DNA from 3 places in the Lysinibacillus parviboronicapiens genome. Region 3 is predicted to be linked to each of the others. Evidence: riboswitches for the same ligand, from Rfam matches in the RefSeq annotation. Region 3 holds a riboswitch; each other region holds the start of a gene.
What was found. A riboswitch is a leader RNA that binds a small molecule or an ion and turns the genes downstream of it on or off. The one in region 3 is predicted to bind cobalamin.
Positions count from the first base shown of each region.

Region 1 (6,712 bases), 1.7 Mb from region 3:
CCTGTTCGTCAGTGGCCTAACTCACTAAAAAACCCGGCATCTCACAAAAGCAGAACATAAAAAAACCCTCTCACAGGGCTCATGTGAAAGGGTTCTTATTCATTTAAACAATTAGCCTGTAATTGTTCACGTTTGGCTTGAGTTAGACCAAACTCTTGCTCTAAAAATGCGGTTTTTGAGCCATAACGAACTTCCATTGCATCGAACGCTGCTTGTAAATAGTCTTCTCTGGCAGACATTAATGCATAGAACTGCTGTAATTCTCGATCATTAAAATCCTTTTGAATCGCCTGCGCCATTCGGTCTACCATCGGGCGTAAAAGTTCATTCGTATCTAAATAATCTTGCATAATAATCTCCTCAGGGACATCTAACGCTAATAAAATCAGTGCACCACCTATACCTGTTCGATCTTTCCCTACTGCACAATGATGAACAAGCCCTAAATTTTCCGGGTTTTGAATGGTAGCCATTAATTCTTTAAAAGAAGCATTATTAAAGGGCATTTGTGCATAAAAATCACAGAACATTTCTGGACTTACAACTTTGTAAAAACTTTGCCCGCCAGTATTCGTAGGCATTTCAAAAGCATGGTTCCCTTTTGCAGGGATTTGTATATATCTAGCATTTAGAAATGTCGGATTAGGATTATTTTGCGCTTCATGTTTGTCTCGATAATCAAAAATCGTTTTCACACCTAGTGTCTCAAAGCGTTCTTTATCCGCCATCGTCATTTTTCCAAGTGCTGCCGAACGATAGATTAAGCCTTTTTTGACAGTACGTCCATCCTTCGTCTGATAGCCACCCATATCACGGAAATTATAGACTGCTTCAAACGGAATAACCTTCATGTCAAACTGTGTCAACCACAACGCCTCCCTTATATTAGCAATCACCTTACTTTCTATTCTATAAAACAACTGAGGATAATACCAATTTTCACACCAGGGCTTTTCTGTACATAGCAATGCCTTTTCACCAAAAAGACATGCGATGTATAGCGCTATCTAAAATAAATCTTGCCTTCTTACCAGAGCGCATTTCCAGGGCACCTGAGCGCTTCTCCCTCTTTCCGAGCTAATTTCGGCAAGGTGTCATACCTAACAAAAAGCCGTCCTAATCTAATAGAACGGCTCTTAAAAGTCTTTAATTATTGAAACAGCTCAGGATAAACAGCTTTGGCTACTAACTCAACCGCTTCCCCAATACGTGGACCAGGACGAGTGGAAATATCAGCATCTACATAATATACTGCTTTGTTTTGAATCGCTGTAATCGTATTCCAACCATTACGGGCAATAATTTCTGCCGCAGGATCCTTAGCGTAATTCACAGTTGTTAGAATAACTTCAGGGTTTTTAGCAATGACGTCTTCCTCAGAAACCTTTACCCAACCCTTTTGGTCAGCAAATACATTGCTCACATTAGCAGCATTTAAAATTTCTTGTTGGAATGTACCTGCTGCTGTTGTATAAATGTCTGGCTTTGGACTAATCTCCAAGTAAACATTTTTTTGTTTTTCTACATCTTTTACTTTTGCTTGAACATTAGCTATTTTAGCCCTAATGTCTTTATTTAATTGCTCACCTTTATCCTCAACACCCATGACAGTCGCAATTTGTTCTATATCCCCATAAACATCTTTAAATGAGGCTGCTGACTGGATAACAAATACTTTTACACCTGCATCTTCAAGTCCTTTTAACGCGTCATCCTGGCCAGTAGTATAAGCAATCACTACATCTGGCTTTAATGCTAAAATGCGCTCGCTATTAAACGTCATAGAATCTGATACTCGTTCAATGTTTTGTGCTTCTGCTGGATATGTATCATAATCTGTTGCGCCTACGATTTTATCCCCAACACCTAATGCAAATAAAATTTCTGTATTGCTTGGCTGTAATGACACCACAGTTTTTGGTACAGCATCAAATGTCACTTCTACACCACGATCATCAGTCACTTTATAGCCTGTTGCTTCAGTTGATTTTTGTTCCTGAGATGTTTCCCCATTCTTCTCTTCATCAGTTGTACCGCAGCCCACTAGGACAAGTGCTAACATCAAAATTGATAGCCATTGGAAATTAAATAATTTCTTCACTTATCTCATTCTCCTTTTTTCTTTTTCATTGGGTATGATTTACTTATAAACGGAATTTCAGCAATTCCAGCTTGTTGATTCATGTATACAGCCATGACAAAAAACACATTCGCCAGTAATCCTAAATAATCGAAGAGAATAGCTGGTACTTCTCGCTCTTCAGACACTTTGTGCAAGACACGGTATGATTTTTTCGCTTCACTTCGACATAAATGAAGGGCAACAGCAGCCTCCGTTCCTTGTGGTAAAACAAAGTTTTGAATCTCTTCCCTAACATGCTCAACGTAAAAATCATAACGATTACTTAACCATGCTAAATCTTCATCGGTAACTGCCAATTTGCCACGTACTGAACCATTGACATGATAAGCCATCGGCAAAATTGCCAGCAAATCGCCTGCTACAACCTCCACCGTTTCTTTCTTTACAGCCGCCAGGGCAACACCTACATGTGTTGTTAAACTATCTGTACGAATTTCATAATCAACCGTTGATACTTTTTCACGCATAAACGGATAACATGAATAACGCGCATCTTTTTTCAAAACTAAGACCCCCACTTTCTTTCGTGAAATTCTCCTTACTTACTGGATGAAGGTTAAAGTGCATAAAAAAAACGCCACTCCCGATTAATAGAGTAACGACGAAAATGCATAAATAGTGTCGCTTTGACACGACATTGCCTATGTATTTGCCGCATATCCTCCTAACTTCCGAAGAGTACTTATACGTTCAAATAAAGGTCGGTCTCCTGGCTTGTACAGTTCACTACCTAGATGTAGCGATGTCATAAATACCTTCCCATCTAATCTTAGACAGTGGCTTAAATTTATGATTTATGTACTTACAGTTGCGGAAACAGCTTCGGTTTTACACCGAATTCCCGATTATGCTATGGCCTAGCACCCTTATTCTGCAAGAATTATTCACTTGTAAAGCAGTTTATCATATATTGTGATGAAAAAGTAGTTGCGAAATTGCGGAAAACTCGGTCAAAAACATATAAAACCTAGCACTATTTCTACATAACGATTAGCTATTTGTAGTTCTCACCTGAAAATTCTATATTCAATAATGACTATAAAATTCTTTCGATAGCTTGTTCAATATCAAGTTGAGAATCCGTTGGTTCGAAGCGCGCAGTTGTTTTACGATTACCATCTACTAAAAATTGTGTAAAGTTCCAGCGAATATTGCGACCATCTAAAAAGCTAGGTGCTATTTGGACTATCGTTTGAGCTAACATTTTCTCCTGTATATTTGCCTTTCCAAATTCATGAAAATCCACTTCATGCTTTAAATAATTGAATAATGGATGTGTAGTCTCACCATTTACTTGCACTAATTCAAAAATTGGAAATATCACACCATAATTTACTTTACATAGCTGTGTAGTTTCTTCACCATCTTCTGGATTTTGATTGTCAAATTGGTCACAAAGAAAACCTAACACAAGGAAATTATCCTTGCCCTATTTTTCATACATTTTTTGTAAATATTCAAACTGATATGTAAAACGACATTTGTTTGCTGTGTTGACAATAAGCATCGGCTTCCCACGATATGTTTCCATCGATAAAATTTCACCATTTGACTTTTAAACCTCATTTTCATATTTTTCATGATTATAGCAATAAACTAAATTTTCTCCAACAAATGAGTTTCAACATAAAAAATAGCCATTACGCTTGTTTAACGAATGGCTGTCTGATATTTCTTTTTATATTTTACGTTTTGTTCTTCATCAATTAATCTCTTTGCAATTTCTAATAGATTCCTGTCATTCGTGGCATCAAACAACTTTTTAAAGGATACAATAATATCGTATCGGATCAGTGTCGGGTGTTTTTCGTCAATACACGTTTGGAATCTTTTTGCTAAATACGAAACAATTAAATCTCTTTGCACTTGTCCAGCAAGCCCAATTTGCCAGATTGCTTGTAGACTATGTCTTGCCGTTACAGTTTTATCATCATACGTTACTGCCCAAATTTTCAAAAAATCCTCTAGTACACGTTCTTCTGGATCACTTTTAGCCGCCAATGCGCATAAAAACTGTACTGCACGTGCACGTACATGTCCATCTTTATATGTAAGGGCTTGAACGAGATGCTCCCAGACTGAGTATGTCCAGTCAACTGGTTCTTGCATAATTTTTATCAATTCTTCATAAGACTCGAATTGGATTTCACGGTCATGCTCTGTTATATTACTAAAAAGTTGCAAAATCTCTTTTTCCATGATTCATCCCTACCTTTATTCTGTCAGAACGTTATAAAATTTTAAATTTTTTATGTTACACTTAACTTAATTTATACAAAGAAGGAGAGTTTATGAATAAATCTATTACCCGAAAGTTGATTTTACGAACGCTTGTGATTATATGTCTAATAGTGGCGGCATATTTTATCATACCAGTCTCCGTGCCTATTATATTGGCGGGGATTACCGCTTTTTTCTTAGAACCAATTGTAATGTTTTTTAAACGAAAATGGAAAATGTCTCGGAAAATTGCAGTCGCCTTCATTTACATAATGAGCGTTATCTTTATTTCTATTATTTGTTACTTTACTATTACACAGCTCATGTCGCAAATTATAGTAGTTTCAAAGCAAGCCCCCTATTATATTTCTAAACTATCGGAAATGTGGTTAAACATGCAAGATAACATTTCTAAATATACGGAAGACTTCCCCGCTGAAGTGAGTGCTTCACTTCAAAGTACAACAATGGATTTCATTAAGAAAATTGAAGAATCTTTTCTAAACATCTTTAATTATACCAAAGTTACTGCATTCTTTTCAGAAATTCCAAGCCTCTTTATTAGTCTTCTCGTATATATGATTGCTCTATTTCTATTTATGCTAGATTTACCAAAATTAAAACAAGTTACTTACAAATATTTGAAGCCATCTACTGCGAAAAAAATGAAAATAATTTCTAATCGTTTAAAAGACGCATTTTTTGGTTTTATGAAGGCACATCTACTCGTGAGCTTTATTATTGGAGGTGTCACACTTGTTGGACTTCTCCTTATTCAGCCCAAATATGCTGTCACAATGACCTTAATCATTTGGCTAATTGACATCGTTCCATTTCTGGGATCAATTATTATTTTAGCACCTTGGGGGCTTTATCATTTATTAATGGGAAACACATCCATTTCTGTCCAATTATTCATCTTAGCAGTTATTCTACTCATAATTCGTCGAGTAGTCGAGCCCAAGTTGATGGGAGATCATATCGGATTATCTACCTTGCCAACATTAATAGCCATGTTTATCGGACTTCAGCTATTTGGTATCATTGGTTTACTCACAGGACCATTTTTTATTATTTTATTCATTGCTTTAAAAGAAACAGGTATTATCAAGTTGAATTTCAAAGTTTAACTAACTTATAAGAAAAGCGCACTCGCGGCCATATAGCTGCGACAAGCGCTGAAAAAGAATGTATAGCGCACATGCCACATAAAGTGGCTTTCGCCGCGTCATTAATTTATCGCTGCATGAATACCTAAAATTGAATAAGAAAATTTATATTTCTTTAACGTTTAAAAAAGGCCATCTCTGTAATTTGCTCTACAAAGATGACCTTTTTGCTATTTAAATCGTCTATATAAATAGTAGGATTATTGAATGCGACCGAAGCCTACTAAATATTGATTCCACCAATCAAGTGATTCAATGACAACACCTTTGTTTTGAGCATCAATCATCGTGTTGTTGCCTAGGTAAATACCAACATGTGCTACGCCTGAACCATAACTAAAGAATACTAAGTCACCTACACGCGCTTCACTTGCTGAAATGCGTTGTGTTGCTAGATATTGTTGAGATGCAGTACGTGGTAATGAAACTCCCGCTTGCTTGTATGACCATTGTACAAGACCAGAACAGTCAAAACCTGTTGAAGGATTGCTACCGCCCCATACATAACCACGGCCTAAAAATTGCTTAGCTGTTGAAATAGCATCGCCTGAAGAAGCTGTACCTGTACCTGAACCAACTACGATTGATTGTGGTTTCCCACCGCCATTACTAGTTGCTTGCATTACAGGTGTAGCAGATTGTAGTGCACGTAAACGAGCCGCTTCTTCTTCAGCTGCTTTACGCTCCGCCTCTAAGCGTTCCTCTTCTTGTTTAGTGGCAATCTGAGCCTTTAACGCAAGTGATTTTGCTTCGTTTTCAGCTTTTTTAACTTCCATTTCGCTTTCTTTTTGTTGAAGCGCTTGGAATTGCTTTTGTAATTCTTTTTGTTTTTCATCTAGAGTTGCTTTTTGTTCTTCTAATTTTGCTTTATCTGCCTCTTGTTGGTTAACCAATTCTTGGTCAGCGTCCATTAATGTTTTAACCGCTACGACACGATCCATTAAGTCTGCAAAGCTTTTTGCTTCAAGCACTACGCTTAAATAAACACCCACAGTGTTATCCTGCGCTTGGTATGCAGCCATACGTTCACTCAAAATAGCAGAACGTTGCTCGATACGCTTTTCTGTTTCCACGATACTAGCATCAACTTCTTTAATATCTGCCTGTACTTGATTAAATACTTTAACTTTTTCATCAATATCGTTTTGAAGACTTGTTAATTCTGCCTCTAATTTTTTAA
Region 1 covers NZ_CP073713.1:4,480,277-4,486,988, forward strand. The annotation lists gene C9J31_RS21655 (tyrosine-protein phosphatase) at 96-851, opposite strand; gene C9J31_RS21660 (ABC transporter substrate-binding protein) at 1,151-2,101, opposite strand; gene C9J31_RS21665 (hypothetical protein) at 2,107-2,646, opposite strand; cobalamin riboswitch at 2,826-3,026, opposite strand; partial or broken gene C9J31_RS21670 (glutathione peroxidase) at 3,180-3,683, opposite strand; gene C9J31_RS21675 (hypothetical protein) at 3,794-4,342, opposite strand; gene ytvI (sporulation integral membrane protein YtvI) at 4,435-5,493, shown strand; gene C9J31_RS21685 (C40 family peptidase) at 5,733-6,712, opposite strand, start outside.
Region 1: it holds a riboswitch for cobalamin, as region 3 does, so the genes downstream of both, C9J31_RS21665 (hypothetical protein) here and cobT (nicotinate-nucleotide--dimethylbenzimidazole phosphoribosyltransferase) in region 3, are expected to answer to the same signal.

Region 2 (6,712 bases), 1.3 Mb from region 3:
ATCCGGCATGAGTGATGTACGAGGGGGAGGGGGTATTGCCGATAGATTACACCATATCATCCTACCAGTAACAGTTCTTGTACTTTCTCATGTCGGCATATTCGCGCGATTTTTACAGGACTGCGTTAAGAGTGAAAGTAAGAGCTATTATGTTCAGGTTGCTCGTGCTAATGGTGTTGCAGAACAAGAAATTAGAAAAAATATTTTGCGTAATGCATTTATCCCATATGTAAATTATGTAGGGGTTACGATTCCGTCATTTTTTGGCGGTTCAATCGTTGTAGAGTCACTATTTGGCTGGTCTGGTTTAGGACAGCTACTCGTCAAATCGGTGATGGTGAAAGATTTCCCATTATTAATGGGTGGAGTGCTAATTATCGGTGTGGTCGTTGTTGTTAGCCTTTTTATTATTGATGTCTTAATGGTTGTTATTAATCCTAAGTTAAGAAGGGGTGTGCTGCGCTGTTGAAATCGCGAAAAATGCTCTTTTTCTGGCTTATAATACTTGCTATTATTTTTGTTTCGACTGCTTTTTCATCATTTTTAGCGCCATACGAGCCAAATTCGATGGATATGAATAGTATTTATGCAGCCCCAAGTGGTGATCATTTGCTAGGTACGGATCAGCTAGGTCGTGATGTACTTTCGCGCTTACTTGTAGGAGGGAAAGTGACCCTTTTGATAGCGGTAGTATCTGTTGTGATTTCCACCATCATTGGGTTTATATTTGGCGGAATTAGTGGATATTTCGGGGGAGTGCTAGACATAGTCATGATGCGATTACTAGAAGCATTTTTAACCATCCCATCACTTGTCATCGTGCTTGCGTTTCAAGCTATCATGCGAGGGAGTGTGTGGAATATGGCAGTCATTATGGGCTTGACAGGATGGTTTGTCACGGCACGTATTGTTCGCTCTGAATTTATGCGACTAAAGGATTCAGAATTTGTCCACATGGCTGTGATGTTCCGTACACCTATGTGGAAAATATTGTTCGGCCATTTGTTGCGCAATAGTTTCCCGGCTATTTTTGTCGTGACGTTATTTAACTTTGCTGGTGCTATTTTCACGGAAGTATCGCTTAGTTTTTTAGGAATCGGAGTGCCTCCAGCAACGCCGTCTTGGGGGACCATGTTATATTCAGCCCAAACAGATTTACTTGTTGGTGCATGGTGGATTGGACTATTTCCGGGGCTTATAATTTTCTTCACAATCTTATGTCTTCAATTTATCGGGGAGGCATTGAAGAAGCAAGGAGGTGAGCGCGCACATGCTTAGCATAGAGCAATTATCCGTTGAAATGAATGGTAGACAACTTATTCATAATGTAACGTTTCCGGTACCTAAAGGGCATATTACTTCGATTATTGGTGAGAGTGGTAGCGGCAAAAGTATGACGGTATCTGCCATCCTCGGTTTATTACCTGTGCACGCACAGGTGTGGGGAGATATTTTATTTAATGACAAGAATTTAGTGGAAATGTCCCCAAAAGAAAGAGTGGAGCTGCGCAAAAAGCATTTCTTTACGGTCTTTCAAGATGCTGCAAATAGCTTTTCCCCCTCTACAAAAATGAAGCACCAATTATTTATCTTTACAGGGCATAAACAAGGACATTCGAAAATGGAATTTTATCAAAAAATGCGTGTGATTTTACAGGATTTAGATTTAACGGATGACATTATGGAACGCTATCCCTTCGAGCTCTCGGGTGGCATGCTGCAGCGTTGTATGCTTGCTTGTGCATTATATACTGAGCCCACTTTATTAATTGCTGATGAACCAACATCTGCCCTTGATATGCTCATTCAAAAGGATTTTATAGATTTGCTGAAAAAACTCAATGACGAAAAAGGGACTACTATATTACTCATCACACACGATTTGGACATCGCTGCTTCGGTCGCGCATGCAGTAGTGGTCATGAAAAAAGGTGAGGTCGTTGAAACGGGTCAGGTAAGCGATGTATTTGATAAGCCGCAACATCCATATACAAAGTTACTGTTAGAAAATCATTTTTAGGGGGAAATGTCATTGTTGCTGCAAGTTGAAAATGTTAGTAAAAGCTTTCATAAGGGGCAGCAAGTACTACAGCACGTGAACGTTTATGTTGGACATGGTGAAATCGTTGGACTGGTTGGTGAAAGTGGAAGCGGGAAAAGTACACTTGCTAAAATCATAATGCAGTTGGAAAGGGCCAACCAAGGTCACATTTATTTTAATGACGTGGAGATTACAAAGAAAAATTGTTCGTCATTTTATGAACACTGTCAGTTGATCTTCCAAAACGCGACTGCCGCTTTAAACCCAATGTGGACTGTAAAAGAATCCTTATTGGAGCCATTACAGTATAAAAAAACAGTGACCAACAACGATTTGCATGCCATGCTCGATAAGGTAAAGCTACCAGTCGCTGTGTTAAATTGTTTGCCAAATGAGCTAAGTGGTGGAGAAAGGCAAAGAGTTAATTTGTTAAGATCCCTGTTAGTAGAGCCCAAATTGTTAGTGTGCGACGAAATTGTTTCCAGCTTAGACCGATTAACGCAACGGGAAATCATTGATTTATTAATCACACTAAATAAAGAACAGCACATGGCTATTTTATTTATTTCCCATGATTTAAAGGCTGTTTCCTATTTATGCGAACGCTTGTATGTCATGAAGGATGGAAAAATAGTCGATGAAGGTAAAAAAGAGCATGGTGTTTTTCAATTGACCAACAGCTATGCCCAAAAGCTGTTTCAAGCGATGGGATGATAGATTTTTGCAGGGGACAGGCTATGTTGGACAAAGCGTTCTTCCTTAAAGAGTAGTTACTTCATGTTTATATCCACTTTAGTTAAATTATTGTATAGCGCATTAAACAATCAACGATTAGCTTCGATAGCTTGACCGTTTTTGCATCTACAAAAGGCTAAATTAATGGAGTAGCTTTAGTTCGCCAAGGTATTGACGTTATAATTGAATGGGGTGATAGCGTTTGAAAAGCGTAAACATACAACTTGACCACAATAACTCGATTGAAATAACGCAGATAGATGATACTTTATTCGAAGTTCGTCTTAGTATGGATGGAAGTATTAGTATGTACTATATGACGCGGGCTCAACTAGAAAACCTTGAACAGCTAGGTGTTGATAGTCGTATTGAGATGATTCGCGCTGGGTTACTTCATGAATAATTGATTGCAGCTGAACAAAATTAATGCGAGGTGTTCCTTGATGACAAATAATAGAATGAATCCGAAAGTTGATGAATTTATAAGTCAAGCAAAAAAGTGGAGGGAAGAATTTGCGACGTTGAGAGATATCGTTCTAGCGTGTGAGCTGACCGAAGAAATAAAGTGGAAACATCCTTGTTACATGTTTGACAATAAAAACATAGTTCTAATACATGGATTTAAAGACTATTGTGCACTTTTGTTTCATAAAGGTGCCTTGTTAAAGAATTCCCATGGCATTCTCATTCAACAAACAGAAAATGTACAGGCGGCACGCCAAATTCGGTTTACCAATGTGCGGGAAATCGTTGAAATGGAAGCCATCTTGAAAGACTATATTCTTGAAGCCATTGAAGTAGAAAAGGCCGGTTTGGAAGTGAATTATAAACAGAATACCGAAATTATCTTTCCTGAAGAGCTTCAAAATAAATTCAATGAGTTCCCTGCACTGGAAACAGCCTTTGAAGCATTGACACCGGGTCGGCAAAGGGCATACATTCTTTATTTTTCTCAACCCAAACAATCCAAAACTCGAGTGGCAAGGGTTGAAAAATATATGCAGCAAATTCTCGATGGAAAGGGATTAAATGATTAGTTCATTTGATAGAAAATATCATTAATCAAACTAGAGGATATTTTTTTTTGCTGCAAAGCTATTTTTTTAACGAACTGGGGCAATGTTAACTCTACACTCTACGACACAAAAAATTGGAATATTTTGTGATAATTGACATTAGAAATACACTTCTTTACAATTAATATTAGTAATCTATAAGGAATGTGACTTAGTCCATTTTCTTTCACAACTGAATAGCGTGTAGTAATAGGTGTAAATTGAAAATCAATTTACTAAAAGGGAAGTCGGTGTAAGTCCGACACTGTCCCGCAACTGTAAATGTGAGCGTCTTTTTTAAATACCACTGTCTATAGACGGGAAGGGGAAAGATGCGTTGACCATAAGTCAGGAGACCTGCCTATTACGAGTACACACCAAAACCCTACGAGGAATAGGAGGTGGCATGTTGACAAAACAGAATGTTCTGTTCGTCACAGTACGTCAAACGCCCATAGTAAAAGAAAGTATTCGGTATCGAACCGATTCTTTTCTATATGGGCGATGTTTGATGCTGCGTGATGAATGATATGTATAAGGTGTTAAAGCCATTGCGACGGATTTCCTCTTAAATTAAGAAGAAATTCGTTTTTTTAGTGGTCGTATACCTGTCGTTTTGAAAATATGTACGAAAAGAGGAATGCACGTATGACGAATATTCATGTATGTACAGCACAGGAAAAGCAGCAATCAACGATGAAAATTTGTAAGCATCCACGCACAGAAGTAGGAAAGCAGACGAAGACAAGAATCGTTATCGAATCACTTGTCGATCAGTTTTTAGCAACAGGACTTATTCGCAACGAACAACTGTTTGATCGAATTTTATATAACAAAGAAATTATTTGGATTCAAAATGAAGACTATGATGGACATCTATTTGCCAAGGCGAGTGTGGCAGATGAGTTAAAAACAAGAAAGAATGGCTTTATGATGTATATGCCGACCAATCCAATTGTTTATGAAGTGAACGGAGAAGCATATCATTTAATTACACGTATCGATTCGGTTCGTGCAAAACCAAATTTAGAAAGGCTTCACTTGAACCCGAAGCCCATTTTAAGCGCGGCACGTGTAAATGATCTACTGTGCTCGATGGTCATGCGTTTTTATGAGACGTATTTGGCAGATTTAGCGTTAGTCGTTGCGACAAAAAGAGAGTCTACTAAATTAACGAATCTAAAAAAATACGTAGAGCACGAATATGCGCAATTTATGCAAGCTGTAAAAGCACTGAATGATTACCATTTAAATTGGCACCCGCGTGGCAATGGCCATGAATTATTGCTCCAAACTATCGATAATTTACAATTATTAAAGAGTAAGCCTGGTACAGTGCTCATTGATTTTTCGAATAATCATGGGTATGTCATTGTGGAACCTGCGTATGTACTCGTTGAACAGTCAACGAGTACAGCGCATGCTTTATAATCGCCAGTCCTCCATTTATTGTGGAGGACTTATTTTTGTAGAAAATTTAAAAAGCTTTATAATCCGCTGAATTGTTTATAAAAAAGTTTATTAGAATCATTGTAGCTATTGGCATACCGGGGCATGAAGCCTTTTTATTGAGGTTTCACTTTATTTTATGCAATGCATGGCAGCTTGTGCTTCCTGCCAGGGAACAGAGTAGCCTTTCCCTTTAGCGCAAAATATACTAGAGGATGTATATTCAGGATCGGCCTGTTTATCGTAGCCGATTTGAGTAATAATTTCCGCTGTATTATGGCAAACATCATAGCCATCAAATTGTAGCGACAATGAGCCTTTGCCATTTGTATACGCAGCAAAGACTGTACTATAGCCCATAAATGTAGCAACAGGTGCACGCCCTGTTAAAATTACCTGTTGTTCAGTCAAAATTGGTGCATCGAATGTGCCGGCAGCTTGTTGAATATCGGTCATCATACGGCCAATAAAATCGTTAGGCGCCTTTAGCTTGAAGCGGTAATAGGGTTCAAGTAATAGATTTTCAGCTTGTTCAAGGCCTTGACGCAGTGCGCGGAATGTCGCTTCTCGGAAATCGCCGCCATCGGTATGCTTAATATGGGCTCTTCCTGTTAGAAGGGTGAACTGAATATCTGTGACAGGGAAGCCTGTTAAAAGTCCATGATGTTCACGCTCGAATAGGTGCTTTTCAATAAGTCGTTGATGACCGACAGATAAATCATCAGCGTGACAAGCATTGACAAACGTATTGCCAACTCCGCGTGTAGTTGGTGCCATACGTAAATGCACCTCAGCATAATGCTTTAAAGGTTCAAAATGACCATAGCCAGTTACTGTTGATGCAATTGTTTCCATGTATAAAATTTGTGGTTCACCAAATGTAATTGTCAGTGAAAAGCGATCTTTTAGCACTTCACTCAAAACCTCAAGCTGAATAACGCCCATTATATGTACGTGTATTTTCTGAAATTTCTCGTGCCATACAACACGTAACGAGGGCTCCTCCGCTTCAAGTAAACGGAAGATTTTCAGCACTTCCTTAATATGTTGCTGTCCTACATATTGCACCTTCGCTTGTAATGTTGGTATGAGTTCATATGGTTGGGGTCTTAACGAACTGCCCAGTATATCCCCAACATTTGCCTGATTAAGCCCCTTTACTGCAAATATTTCCCCAGCACTTACTACTTGCACCGTTTCAAAGCGATGTCCATTATATAAGCGTATTTCCGTCACTTTTTCAGACGCCTCACCAAATGTAAATTCGTCACGCACATGCAGCGTGCCTTGTATTGCTTTCATAAATGTTAAGCGCTGTTGCCCGTCATGACGAATTTTAAAGACCTCTCCTTGAAACGCCTCCTCTTTTTTATAATAAGTTTCAGTCAGGAGGGAAAGTTGCATCAAAAATTCCTTGATGCCAATATCTTTT
Region 2 covers NZ_CP073713.1:2,667,331-2,674,042, reverse strand. The annotation lists gene C9J31_RS12790 (ABC transporter permease) at 1-469, shown strand, start outside; gene C9J31_RS12785 (ABC transporter permease) at 466-1,278, shown strand; gene C9J31_RS12780 (ATP-binding cassette domain-containing protein) at 1,271-2,020, shown strand; gene C9J31_RS12775 (ABC transporter ATP-binding protein) at 2,033-2,755, shown strand; gene C9J31_RS12770 (hypothetical protein) at 2,979-3,179, shown strand; gene C9J31_RS12765 (YdeI/OmpD-associated family protein) at 3,220-3,813, shown strand; cobalamin riboswitch at 4,027-4,210, shown strand; gene C9J31_RS12760 (hypothetical protein) at 4,480-5,262, shown strand; gene C9J31_RS12755 (elongation factor G) at 5,413-6,712, opposite strand, start outside.
Region 2: it holds a riboswitch for cobalamin, as region 3 does, so the genes downstream of both, C9J31_RS12760 (hypothetical protein) here and cobT (nicotinate-nucleotide--dimethylbenzimidazole phosphoribosyltransferase) in region 3, are expected to answer to the same signal.

Region 3 (6,712 bases):
CATCATTAGCATTGAAAGTCTATGATCGACTGGCAGGTGTGAAAAAGCATGAACGTCGTACGATGCTGAGCGCACAAGAAACTGCCGCGCTTGAGCCTCTTTTAAATAATGAAGAGCTTGTCGGTGGAGGCTATTATGTGGAATATCGTACAGATGATGCACGCCTTACAATTGAAGTGCTGAAAAAAGCAGTGGAATACGGGGCGCTTTGTTTAAATTATGCCGAAATGACTGGATTTTTATATAACAAGAAAAAGCTAGTTGGAGCAAAAGTTAAGAATCATGTTACGGGAGAAACGGTGGAAGTACATGCAGCACAAATTGTCAACGCGGCAGGTCCATGGGTGGATGAGGTTCGTCAAAAGGATAAAACGACAGACAAGAAACAATTACGCCTAACAAAAGGTGTACATATTGTCCTTGACCAAAAGCATTTTCCATTACAACAAGCTGTGTATTTTGATATTCCAGATGGTCGTATGGCCTTTGCGATACCACGTGATGGTAAGGCTTATATTGGTACAACCGATACAGTATATGAAGGTGATCCTGTCCATCCGGTGGCAACCCAAGCAGACGTTGATTATTTAATAGCTGCTGCAAAAAATATATTTCCAACAGCCAATATTGCTCGTGAGACAGTTGAGTCATCGTGGGCTGGTGTACGTCCCCTTATTTTCGAAAAAGGCAAGGACCCTTCAGAAATTTCACGTAAAGATGAAATTTGGACAGCATCAAGTGGGTTGATGACAATTGCGGGTGGCAAGTTAACAGGTTATCGTCAAATGGCTGAAACCGTTGTCGATAAAATTGTTAAAATGCATAAATTTAAGCATGCTAGTCCATGTATTACGCGTGAACTTTCGCTTTCTGGGGCGAAGGGCATTAATGCTATTAATTTCCCAGATTACACAGCTTATAAAGCAAGAGAAGGCGTTCAGTATGGTTTGAATTATGATGAAGCAAAACATCTTGTGCAAAAATACGGCACGAATGTCGATGCTTTATTTGAACAGGTGAAATATTTGCATGAACATGGGAGTACAATGCCGCTAGCTTTACACGCAATGCTACTATACGGCATCAAGGCGGAGATGGTATACACACCAAGTGATTTCTTTATCCGTCGTACGGGCTTATTATACTTTGATATCCATGCTGTTAAACGCTATAAACAGCAAGTCATTCAAGTGATGCAACAGCGCTTTCACTATACAGAGGCACAAAAAAACACATATGTTGCTCAGCTAGAACAGTCAATCTTAGATGCGACAAATTTTGCTGAGGAAGGGGTATAAAAATGGAACGCTATATTCAAATGTCAGATGGACATTTTGTCTTTACGCGAACATTAACACCAACTATTTCATGTATTGGTCATATTCATATTTTGCATGGTATGGCGGAGCATAGCGGACGTTATGTGGAGTTTGCAGATCAGCTATGTGCTGTGGGCTACGCGGTCACGATGCATGATCACCGAGGACATGGAGAAACAGCGGCATATAACGGCAAGCTTGGTTTTTTTGCCGAGCACAGTGGCTTTGATCGGGTCGTGGAAGATGTACATGAAATTGTCATGACTATGCACAATCAAGTTGCAGATGTGCCGTTTATATTATTTGGTCATAGTATGGGGTCATTTATTACGAGAAGATATATTCAATTATATAGTGATAGTGTGGATAATGTGATTTTATGTGGGACCGGAAGTGTATCAACATTGCATATGGCAGGGCATGTCTTTGCCCGTACATTGGCCATGCAACGCGGTAAAGATACGGAGAGTCCACTGTTAAATAAGCTGAGCTTTGGAAGCTTTAATAAACAGTTTCAAAATCCGAAAACGGCTTATGATTGGTTATGTTCCGCTGAACATGAAGTACAGAAATATATAGATGATCCATATTGTGGTTTTATGCCAACAAATCAATTTTTTGTTGATTTAACGGCTGGTTTTATGATGCTAAATCGAAAAAAAGAGATTGAAAAAATAAAGAAAAACTTACCGATCTTATTGATAAGTGGTAGCAAGGATCCAGTTGGTGATCAAGGACAAGGTGTATACACAGTCGCTGAGCAGTTTGCAGCTGCGGGAGTAGAAGATGTAACGGTCTACTTATTTGAAGATAAGCGACATGAGATCTTGAACGAGGACAATAAAGAAGCGGTTTATCAAGTTTTATTACGGTGGTTGGGAAAATATGATACAAGATAAATTACAGCAGGCTGAGGTCGTAGCAATTGTGGGACCAACGGCTTCCGGCAAAACGGCACTAAGTATAGAAATAGCCAAAAAATATAATGGCGAAATCATTAACGGCGATGCCATGCAAGTCTATAAAGGTTTAGATATTGGCACAGCGAAAATTACGGAGCAAGAGATGGAGGGTGTGCCACACCATTTACTGAGCTTCAAAGAGCCAACCGACTCATTTTCGGTTGCGGACTATCAGAAATTAGTGCGAGCTAAAATTGCGGATATTCAAGAACGTGGAAAGCTTCCCATTTTAGTAGGGGGCTCGGGATTATATGTGCAAGCAGTACTCTATGATTTTCAATTTACAGAGGAGCAGGTAGACGTGGCAGCAAGAGAAGCCTATTATGCTGAGCTTGCAAAATTAGGTCCAGAGGCTATGCATGCAAAGCTAGCTGCGCTTGACCCAAAAACAGCTCAGACAATCCATCCAAATAATACGCGCCGTGTTATTCGAGCATTAGAGATGATAGAGCTTAGTGGAATCTCCAAGGCCTCAGAAGCACAAAATCGAGGGCAAGCGCCCCTTTATCATCATTTAATCTTAGGACTTGGTCAAAATATGTCTCGTGAAGAACTCTACAACCGCATTAATCTTCGGGTAGATTTAATGATGGAAAAAGGTCTATTAGCAGAAGTGAAAGGCTTATGGCAACAAAATATACGAGATGTACAGTCGATTCAGGCAATCGGTTACAAGGAATTATATGATTATTTAGATGGTAAATGCTCACTTGAAATGGCGCTTGAAAATTTAAAGCAAAATTCACGACGCTATGCAAAAAGGCAGCTAACCTATTTCCGAAATAAAATGGATGTGCAATTCGTGGACAAAGACTGGAATATCCAATAATTTGTAAAAATTACTAATTGCTTAATTGGGATAACATGCTACTATAGGAATGAAGAGGTAGAAAGAGATTAGGGGAGGCGCATTCGATGAAATCAATTAATTTGCAAGATACGTTCTTAAATCATCTACGTAAAAACAGTGTTTTTGTAACTGTGTTTCTTTTAAATGGATTCCAGTTAAAAGGGACTGTGAAATCCTATGATAATTTTACGGTGTTATTAGTAGATGCTGACAATAAACAGCATCTTATTTACAAACACGCAATTTCTACATTCGTTCCAGCTAAGCAAGTTGAGTTTTCAGAGACAGAATAATAAAGGGATATATGAACAGTTAGTGTGTGACACTAGCTGTTTTTTTTTGTTCAAGCTATAATAGTACAAGAGTTTGACATATTGGAGGATTAGACACATGAAAACAATCGAAACAACTGAAATATTAGATTTACTGGATGCAAACGAAGATTTATACATTATTGACGTTCGTGAAGATGATGAAGTCGCACAAGGTATGATTCCAGGCGCACAGCACATCGCACTTGGCACTATTCCAGATCGACTAGATGAATTGGATGCGTCAAAACCTTATATCGTGGTTTGTAAAGCTGGTGGACGCTCTGCAAATGCTTGTGCATTCTTAGAAGATCGAGGCTTTGACGTAACAAACCTTGAAGGCGGAATGCTTGCTTACGATGGTGAGTTAGAATTTAAATAATGATTCATTAAAACCTTCGCTTAAGCGAGGGTTTTGTTTTTTTTATGTGGTGTTATATAAATCAGTCTGTGTAAATTTTGCGCATCTAGTTTTCTTTGCTCTCCTAGAGAGGCTAAGCTTAGTTTAAACTTCTTGTTGAGATTCATCCCGAACGCTTGCGCACTTTTTATCGTATCGATTTGCTTATAGTTAGCTCTCTTAAAAGGACTTCATTATATTTTCATCCATTCATTAAATATATTGACACTAAAAATACTTTGACGTAGATTTAAAGTAGTTGCATAAAAAGTATTAGGTGCCCATTGCGGGAGAATAGGGAATAAAGTGAAATGCTTGAGCGGTCCCACCACTGTAAAATGGAGTTTCATAGAGAATGCCACTAGAATAGTCTGGGAAGGTTCTATGAAATGTTGAAATTGAGCCAGGAGACCTGCCTAATTGACTTCGTATGATATAGACGATGGAAAAGTCTGTAGTTTATTTGTTATGAATAAACTACAGGCTTTTTGTTTTTTCTTTATTCAAAAACCAAGGGGATAGTTACTGATACTTCATAGTAACAGGCAAACAAAAAAGGAGAAATTGTCATGCAATTATTACAACAAACGATACAAAACATTCAGCCAGTTGACAACAATATGATGGAGAAAGCGAGGGAACGAATAGATATCCTTAGTAAACCACCTGGAAGCTTAGGTAAACTTGAGTCTCTTGCCGTGCAGCTATCTGGTATCACGGGACAATTATTTCCGAAGATTGATCGTAAAGCCATCATTGTCTGTGCGGCAGACCACGGTGTTTGTGACGAAGGGGTGACGTCAAACCCGCAAAATGTGACGCTCTTTCAAACATTAAATTTTCCAAAAGGCTTAACAGGTGTTTGTGCTGTCGCAAAAATAACCAATGCAAAAATTGTCACAGTAGACGTTGGCGTAAAAGAGGATATTCCACTCGATGCAGGTGTCATGATTAAAAAAATTAAATACGGCACGGATAATATGGCAAAGGGTCCTGCTATGTCAAGGGAACAAGCGATTCAATCTATTGAAGTAGGAATTGAAGTAGCGATGGGGGAAATTAGAAGTGGAGCGGATTTACTCGGGACAGGTGAAATGGGCATTGGCAATACAACACCAAGTGCTGCGATTTTATCGGTTCTTCATGGATGTAATCCGTGTGAAGTGACTGGATTCGGTGCAGGTGTTGGAACAGGAGGGCTTGCGCATAAAGTAGAGGTCATTCAAAAAGCCATTGCCTTAAACAATCCAAAACGCGATGACGTTATTGATATTCTTGCAAAAGTCGGTGGTTTAGAAATAGGCGCTATGGCTGGAGTCGTACTGGCAGCTGCTGCCAATCGCAAACCGGTTGTCATCGATGGCTTTATTTCTACGATTGCGGCACTAATTGCCTATGAGCTTGAACCACAAGTGAAAGACTATATCATTCCTTCTCATGCCTCTGAAGAACCAGGTGCTAAAATTGCTGCTGAAATGCTGGGAGTTGAACCGATGCTACATATGAATATGCGATTAGGAGAGGGATCGGGTGCAGCTTTAGCATTCCCTATTTTGGATGCAGCTTGCTCCATGATGAATAACATGGCTACATTAGAGGAATCTATGATGATGTTAGAAAAGTAACCTATATTTTAAAGTTTTTAATGAAGGAAATAAAATGAGTTCATAAAACGTAGTGCCACTATATTGACTAGAATCACTATAAAAGGATAACAGGGAAACAGTATTCGGTAAGCGTAGCGTTGATCTTTTATAAGAAATACAGGAAAACAAGTCCAAATAACCGTACTAGCTATTTGGGCTTGTTATTAATACAGGGCTTAGTTATGCTCGATTTAACTTCCGTAAAGGCAAACGCCATTTTTTCATATAAGAAAGAATGCGTAATGCCGTTATGACACCAAATAATACATATAAAAAGATATCTCCTGATAATAATTCAAGGCCTACGAAAAGCCCTGCTAATGCTGCCCAGACGCCATAGATTTCATCGCGTAGTACGAGTGGTTTGCGTCTAGCTAATACATCACGAACAATCCCACCGCCTGAACCTGTTAAAACAGCGGCAACTATCACCGCACTAATTGGCATGTCGAGTTTGACAGCATATAATGCGCCTTGAATCGCAAATGCCGACAATCCAATAGCATCTGTGAAATTACCCCAGCGATGCCAATGCTGAATAAGATGGTGTGGAAATATAAAAAATATGGTAATCGCCGCTAAGGCGATTTGAAACATCATATCCTGTCCCCACAGTGTTGTCACAGGCAAACCAATAAGTAAATTTCGGATGGCACCGCCACCAAATGCCGTAACAATACCAAGTATATAGACACCGAATAAATCGTATTCTTCCTCCATCGCAATTATTGCCCCGGAAATAGCGAAGGCAATTGTCCCAATAATGCTAAAAAACTCCCAAGCCATCCCTTTCACCCCTTCTAACAAATAATTAACTTTAGCAATAAAGTTAAAGACTTTTGCTGAATGTAACAGAATCTATGAATTTTGTAGCTAAATTCAGCATTTGAATACTTTTTTTGGAATAAGTCCGCACATTAGCTTAGCGCATCTTACCTCTAGAAACAATAGGCAAGTTTTGCAGGTAGGCTTACAAATTGTTAAGATAGGACTGGGATTAAGCAAAACTCCAATGAGTGGGGGATTCTCTCTACTGAATACTAGTAAACAGTTCGAGTATTTAATGGTCAGTTAGTAATCGTTCATCAAACTTATTTTTTCACTTTTCTATGGGTGTTGAACGAATGACGGACCTTTTACGGAGGACAAATGTGAAACGGAGACGAAAACAATGACTTTTACAAGCAATTTAACAGAAAACACGCTAGCTTTCGCGGCTATAAT
Region 3 covers NZ_CP073713.1:1,321,213-1,327,924, forward strand. The annotation lists gene C9J31_RS06175 (glycerol-3-phosphate dehydrogenase/oxidase) at 1-1,298, shown strand, start outside; gene C9J31_RS06180 (alpha/beta fold hydrolase) at 1,301-2,218, shown strand; gene miaA (tRNA (adenosine(37)-N6)-dimethylallyltransferase MiaA) at 2,205-3,110, shown strand; gene hfq (RNA chaperone Hfq) at 3,197-3,424, shown strand; gene C9J31_RS06195 (rhodanese-like domain-containing protein) at 3,522-3,824, shown strand; cobalamin riboswitch at 4,101-4,276, shown strand; gene cobT (nicotinate-nucleotide--dimethylbenzimidazole phosphoribosyltransferase) at 4,412-5,467, shown strand; gene C9J31_RS06205 (trimeric intracellular cation channel family protein) at 5,669-6,274, opposite strand; gene C9J31_RS06210 (methionine gamma-lyase family protein) at 6,660-6,712, shown strand, end outside.